Regions from separate parts of the Zhaonella formicivorans genome, predicted to be linked through region 2. Evidence: riboswitches for the same ligand, from Rfam matches in the RefSeq annotation. Region 2 holds a riboswitch; the other holds the start of a gene.
The links. A riboswitch is a leader RNA that binds a small molecule or an ion and turns the genes downstream of it on or off. The one in region 2 is predicted to bind cyclic di-AMP.
Positions count from the first base shown of each region.

Region 1: another riboswitch for cyclic di-AMP. It lies ahead of EYS13_RS16415 (CAP domain-containing protein); the one in region 2 lies ahead of EYS13_RS12735 (ABC transporter substrate-binding protein).

Region 1 is NZ_CP085524.1:1,927,885-1,931,296, forward strand. Features, by position in the region: gene EYS13_RS09495 (hypothetical protein) at 1-293, opposite strand, end outside; gene EYS13_RS09500 (hypothetical protein) at 485-667, opposite strand; gene EYS13_RS16415 (CAP domain-containing protein) at 1,045-1,764, opposite strand; cyclic di-AMP (ydaO/yuaA leader) riboswitch at 1,923-2,051, opposite strand; gene EYS13_RS09510 (HD-GYP domain-containing protein) at 2,150-3,076, opposite strand.
Region 2 is NZ_CP085524.1:2,595,886-2,599,297, forward strand. Features, by position in the region: gene EYS13_RS12725 (hypothetical protein) at 1-200, shown strand, start outside; gene EYS13_RS12730 (GGDEF domain-containing protein) at 298-963, opposite strand; cyclic di-AMP (ydaO/yuaA leader) riboswitch at 1,199-1,388, shown strand; gene EYS13_RS12735 (ABC transporter substrate-binding protein) at 1,561-2,358, shown strand; gene EYS13_RS12740 (amino acid ABC transporter permease) at 2,418-3,095, shown strand; gene EYS13_RS12745 (amino acid ABC transporter ATP-binding protein) at 3,095-3,412, shown strand, end outside.

The DNA.
Region 1 (3,412 bases), 670 kb from region 2:
GCAATATGACTCCCTTGTCCGTTCCCCAATACGTTAAAGGCGCCCAGGCTGGTCCAGACCTGTTCTCTGCTGTTTACCAACCAGGCTTCATAATAATGATAAGGCGGGAGCCGGACCGCGTTTAACTGGCGCAAATTATCCACTTGGATGACACAAACAGCCTCTGTGGCCTGGACATCAATATGGACTCTTCCCCAGCTGGGGTAAGGCGGCAGCACTCTGAACTGGTCGCTCTCCTCTGTAAGGAAAACTACCAAACGGTATGCAGGCAGCTTAATCTCCTTGTCCTTCATCCGTGCACCTCAAAAAAAGTTTTTCGCTACATCATATTTTCGGATTCAGTACAAAGTGCAAAGCCACATCATGGTTCATCTTCCATCACATACATGTACTGGTAAACATATACTGTCAGTGAAGAAATATTTTATACTAATCTCCTTAACCTTATTAACCTATTAAGAATTAAGCTGGAAAGGAGGTTCAATCAATGGATATGGAACAAAGTCACTCTTACAAGGACCATACCGAATGTAAACCTAAAGAATGTTACCATTTTCATCACTATTTTCATATGGGCGGTTCCCATGGCAATCCTGACGACCCCTTGTTTTTCGGGTTCCCTTTTTTCCATCCTTTCTTCTTCTTTGGATTTCCATTTTTCTTCCATCGTAGGTTCTTCTGAACCAAGCGTGTATTGCTGGTCATTCAGCAAAAAAGCGGGTGTTCAACCCGCTTTCGTACTTATAACGCCGCAAGCTTTCATAAAAGCTTTCACCGTAAGTATCGGTATTTGATTTTCAACCACCTGGCCCGCCATTTAAACAACGTATTCCAAGTTTTAATCAGCAGGTAGCTTTGAATTTTGCGCTTAAAAAGAAACCAGCCGGCCATCTTCATCACCCTGAGAGCGCCAAAACCAAGGCGCAGAATATACTTCATTGTATGATAAAACCTAAACAAAGGTGATTGCCAAACTAAGCTGAAAATTTATAATTTCTAAAACTATAAACGGACTCCGCTGCCTCAAGCAGAGTCCGTTTAAAATTATCTGCCTACAAAAAGCTGTGTCCAGTAGCTGCCGTAGCTTCCGCCGTTCACATAGCCCACACCGATGTGAGTATAGTTGGCGTTTAGGATGTTTGCCCTATGTCCGGAGCTGTTCATCCAGGCCTTCACCACATCCTCGGGAGTTTTCTGCCCGGCGGCAATGTTCTCACCTGCATATTTATAGCTGATTCCGAACTGCTTCATCATCTCAAAAGGTGAGCCATAGGAAGGTGACTGGTGGGAGAAATAATTCTTGTCCCGCATGTCAGCTGATTTTAAACGAGCCACCTTGGCCAGTTCTAAATCCACTTTTAATGGCTGTAAGCCATTCCGCTGTCTTTCTGCATTGACTAAATCCACTACCTTTTGCTCGTAAGCATTTAAACCCTGTCCTTCAGGTGCAGGTTCGGGCGCCGGTCCGGGAGTCGGTACCGGCTCCGGTTTTGGCTGCGGTTGTGGCGCCGGGGCCGGTTCAGGAGCTGGCTGCGGAGCCGGTTCCGGCTTCGGAACAGGTTGTTGCGGTGTAGTGGCAGGCCTGTAGGTGACAATTCTATAGGTAATCTTGTAAGGCGAAGTAGATGAATAATAGGTAGTACGGTAAATGCTGTAGCGATAAGTTAAGGCATTGGCTGCTTTAGGTGGTATGAAGGAAGTAAAAGCGGCCAGCGCTATAATCACGCTTAAAAGGCAAGCAAAAAACTTTTTGGATGCTTTCATGTGTCCAAACCCCTTTCATGCTTGTTGCTTAAGATCATAGAAGCCTGTGAAGCGACCAGCTACAAACCATACTAGATCTGTAACACTGCTTTTTGTGCATTAGCGAACAATAAACTTTAAGCGCCAGGGCTTGGACGGATTACATGCAACAAAATAACAACACCTCTCTTTCAACGCCGACGAGGTTAGCTGACGGGTTCGGGCCGAAAGAGCTGCCCTACCTTTAGGATTCACCCCAAAAGATTGGTTTCCCCGTTTCCCTGCAGGGAATTAGGCGTTTGGCTGAAATGACAAGTATTAACTTTTTTCGTCAAATTCATCATATCATATTCGTTTAATAATGGCTTGCGGTAAATCTTGCCATCGTTGAAACGTGCAACACAAGTTACAGCCCCTCCTTACCTAACACCTCTAAAAACGCTTTAACCACTTCAGGGTCGAATTGTAGTCCTACGCCCTTTTGCAATTCCCGGACCGCCACCTCCCGCGGAAGGGCTTTACGGTAAGCACGGTCTGAAGTCATGGCATCAAAGGCGTCGGCCACAGCTATAATCCTGGCCTGCAAAGGTATTTCAACTCCTTTCAGCCCATCGGGGTAACCGGAACCGTCATACCTTTCATGGTGGCTGCGCACTCCTGCCAGCACCGGAGCCAACAGCTTCAATGGTTTCAAGATCTGTTCTCCCACCTCCGGATGAGTGCGGATCTGCTCCCACTCCCTGTCGGTCAGCGGCCCTGGTTTAGTTAAAACCTGCTCCTGAATGCCAATTTTGCCTATATCATGCAACAGGGCTGAGTACCGGATCATTTCCAACTCCTGGGGCGAAAAGCCCAATACCGCGGCAATATGGCGGGCATAATGGGCAACTTGGCTGGAGTGTCCCCTTGTATAAAGGTCTTTGGCTTCTATTGCCTCAATTGCAGCTTCTACAATCTCCGTTGTAATCTCACCGCCATTTAGCGAGGTATAGACGCTGCCGGCAAAATCAGCAAATCCCTTCAGCAGAGTCATAATCAGAGCCAACTCTCTAGGAGTGCAGTCCTTGACGTTCAAAAGCAAAATAAATCCCAGATTGCGCACTGAGCCTACCACAGGGTAGAGCAACCCTACTTCTCCGGGCTCAAAATAACCGGGCAACAGCTCATGCATGGCTACAAACCGGGGCTTGGACCCCATCCTGTCTATTTCCTCCGTCAGTACCTGCTTTAAATTTTGGAGCCGCTCAAAACTGCTGCAGTTGTGCACTTCATAGGTGAAAGCCTCGTTAACCCGAATACTTATAAAATATCTAAAGCCAGTCTCCCCATTCACCATCTCACCCCCCAACCAATACAGGTATTTTTTATAAAAATACTATATTATTTATCTTATACTATTTAAAGCGTAAAAGAATAATTTTAAGAAAACTTTTATCAAGAAATTGAAAAAGCGGCCAATTGGCCGCTTGCTTTCTGTTTAGCATTAATTTGCAAAAATGAGCAGTATAAGAATCAAGAACACCGCAAAAGCTACACGATTACCAAAAAACCCAAAACCGTCTGGCATAAAACATACCTCCTTCAGACGCTAAGTTTTGTTTTCAAGATTATCATATGAACCACAGCGGAAATGGTGCATCGATCCGCGATGTTAAGATTTACCATAAAA
Region 2 (3,412 bases):
ATATTTATTTAAATTTAAAAAACCATCCATTTACCATACTGGGTTTTTCGACTGATCGCAACACAACCAAAATTGCCATTTTACAGTCTAAAGAAGATAACAGGATCATCTTATTCATCCCCGTGAGTAAAATAAGCTTTACCACCCCTCTGGAGATCGATCTGGAAGAATACCCCGAAGTGTACTCCATGATCGATTAGCGTTAATTTATCGCCATGTCCCAAGCAGTATTTCTCAACACAACCTAAAAAACGCTTAACAGCAAAGATCTGTTAAGCGTTTTATTCATTTCCCCTATTAACAAACCAATTCATAGGAGATGACAGAATTTTTATTGACTTTAGCCTCGTACAAAGCTTTATCAGCTTGTTTCAATAAATTTTCGGCTTCAATCCCATTCACATCGCTACAGCGTACTACGCCTGCGCTCAGCGTGATACCGGCCAATGCATTAACCTCCTTGCGAATACGGTCCAACACACTCTCCGCCCCTTCAATAGATGCATTATGTAAAATAAGGATAAATTCCTCGCCGCCCCACCTGCAGGCAAAGTCAGTAGCCCTGATATTCTTTTTGATAATATAAGAAACCTTTTTTAGGACCTTATCCCCTACTAAATGGCCCTGCTCATCGTTTATTTCCTTAAAATTATCAATATCCAGGATGGCGAGACTAAAGGACCCCTCCTTGCGTTTAGCCATACTAATTGCCTTCTCCAGGTTGGCATAAAGGTAGCGGCGGTTATAAAGTCCCGTTAGCACATCAACAGCCCCGCTCCTGTGCAGCAACGCTATATAGCGACCGAAGGCTAATCCGACAATAAAATTAATAACGCCCAATATTAGCCAAAAGGTACCGTGCTGGTAATAAGTCTTCAGATGAATAAGGTAAAAAACTGCGGTGGCGGCTAAACCCATGGCTCCAAATAACAGCGGAGTATATATGAAGTAGAAGTTGCGCATAACCGGTACCTACTTTCAAAAAATACCCTTCTCCTATATCCTAACACAAAAATTTCCATTTGCAAGGTCGATTCAGCCGATATGCGCAGATAATTGTAGATAATTTTCGACAAAGAAAAAAGAACCGACTTGTAAAATTTCAAAAATATTTACTTTACATCATAAAAAAATCGTAGTAAAATATTATATATCTTATTGCTTGAAAATTTTTCCTGCTGTAAGTACAATTCTATACAATTCCTTAGCGCTGAATTTTTGCCTGAAAAGCGGGGGAACCAACTTCTTGGGGTGAATCCTTTGTTCGAAGTTAGAAGTGCGAAGTTCGAAGTGTGAAACTTCATCCAACCTCTGACTTTGTAAAAGGTAGGGCTATCTTTCGGTCCGAACCCGTCAGCTAACCTCGTAAGCGTGGAAAGGGAGTAGCTAAATATACATAATCTACCGCTGTTTAATTACAGTGGATGGTAATTATTGCTGTCTTTTCACCCCGCATTTCTCATGCGGGGTATTTTGTTTTTAAATAATCATTAAGTCCCATTTGGAGGTGAGTTGCAAGCAGGGACTAAAATATTTTAAATAAGGGGGAACCAAAGAATTATGAAACGCAAGTTCATATGTTGGCTGGGAGGGTTAATATTAACAACAGCGCTAGTCACAGCAGGCTGCAGCAGTGCCAACACGGAAACTACCAGAGGAGATCGGCAGGCTATGGAGCAGGAAAAACCGGTGTTTAAATTCGCTATGTCAGGGCAATATAAACCTTTTAATTACTTTAACGAAAACAACGAGCTAACCGGATTTGATGTGGAAATCGGTAAAGCAATCAGCGAAAAGCTGGGAATGGAGCCAGAACCTATTGCCACTCCATGGCAAGGGATTATTGCCGGTCTGAAAAACGGACGCTACGATGCCATCATCGGCAGCATGACGATCACCGAAGACCGGGAAAAAGAAGTTGATTTTAGTGAACCCTACTATGTATCAGGCGCCCAGCTGTTTGTGGCTCCCGGTTCCAATATTAAAAGCATTGAAAACGTTAACGACAGCGTTACAGTAGGAGTGACCATTTCCACCGTATATGAGGAAAAAGCCCGGGAATATACCAAAAAAATCAAAACTTACGACAGCGATGTAACCGCTCTCCGGGACCTGGCCGCAGGTCGGACTGATGCAGTAATCACAGACCGCTTTGTGGGACTAATTGCCGCTAAAGAGTCGGGAATAAACGTGCAGCCCGCCGGAGACCTGTTATTTGTAGAAAGGATAGGAATTGCAGTGCGGCAAGGCAATGATGAATTAAGGGAAAAAATAAACCATGCTCTTAATGAAATCAAAGATGAAGGGACTTATTTGAAAATCAGTCTGTCCTACTTTGACCGGGATATCAGTGAATAAAGACCTGCCGGGAAAAGGTGCGCAAAAATCAGCGCACCCTTTATGATGGGAGGTATAAGATGACATTTTTTAACGACTTATTACGAACATGGCCCATCTTTTTTCAGGCGGCGCTAGTTACAGTGCAGCTGACCGCAGTGGCCCTGGCAATGGGAACCGCCATCGGGCTTGTTTTTGCCCTTTTGAAAATCTCTAAAAATAAATTGTTAATCGGTATTGCCAACGGATACATCACCGTTATCAGGGGCACTCCACTGATTGTGCAGATTTTCTGGATTTATTACGGCCTGGCGAGCGTTGTAGATGTGGGAGGATTTTGGGCAGCTATCCTGGCGTTGGCAGTACATAACGGGGCATATATCGCGGAAATTTTCCGGGGAGGCATCGAATCCATCGACCGGGGGCAAATGGAGGCTGCCCGGTCGTTGGGAATGCCCTACGGCCTGGCTATGCGCCGGATCATTCTCCCTCAGGCTTTCAGACGTATAGTGCCGCCCCTGGGCAACCAGTTTATTATCGGCCTTAAAGACTCATCGCTGGCCGCTTTTGTGACCATTGAAGAACTTTTCAACATTTCCATGCGCATGGCCTCGGCTACATTCCGGGACATCCAGTATTACACTATTGCCGGTCTTTATTATTTGGCACTGGTTGTTATCTTCAGCTTTTTAGTAAATAAACTGGAACAGCGGCTGGCTGCAGGCAGCTCCGGTATGGTCAAGGGGGTAGGGTTATGATGATCAAGATCAGAAATTTGCATAAACATTTCGGGGAACTGCATGTTTTAAAAGGTATAAACATGGAAGTCAAGGAAAAAGAGGTAGTTTGCCTGATCGGTGCCAGCGGTTCCGGCAAGAGCACTCTGCTGCGCTGCATCAATTTCCTGGAAAGATCAGAAGGTGAAATCTGGATAGAGGGAAGAAAAATTGACCGTCAGACCATGGATTTGAATAAGCTGCGCCAGGAAGTAGGCATGGTTTTTCAACACTTTAATTTGTTTCCCCATATGACTGTCCTGGGCAACGTTATTGAAGCCCCAATTCATGTCAAAGGC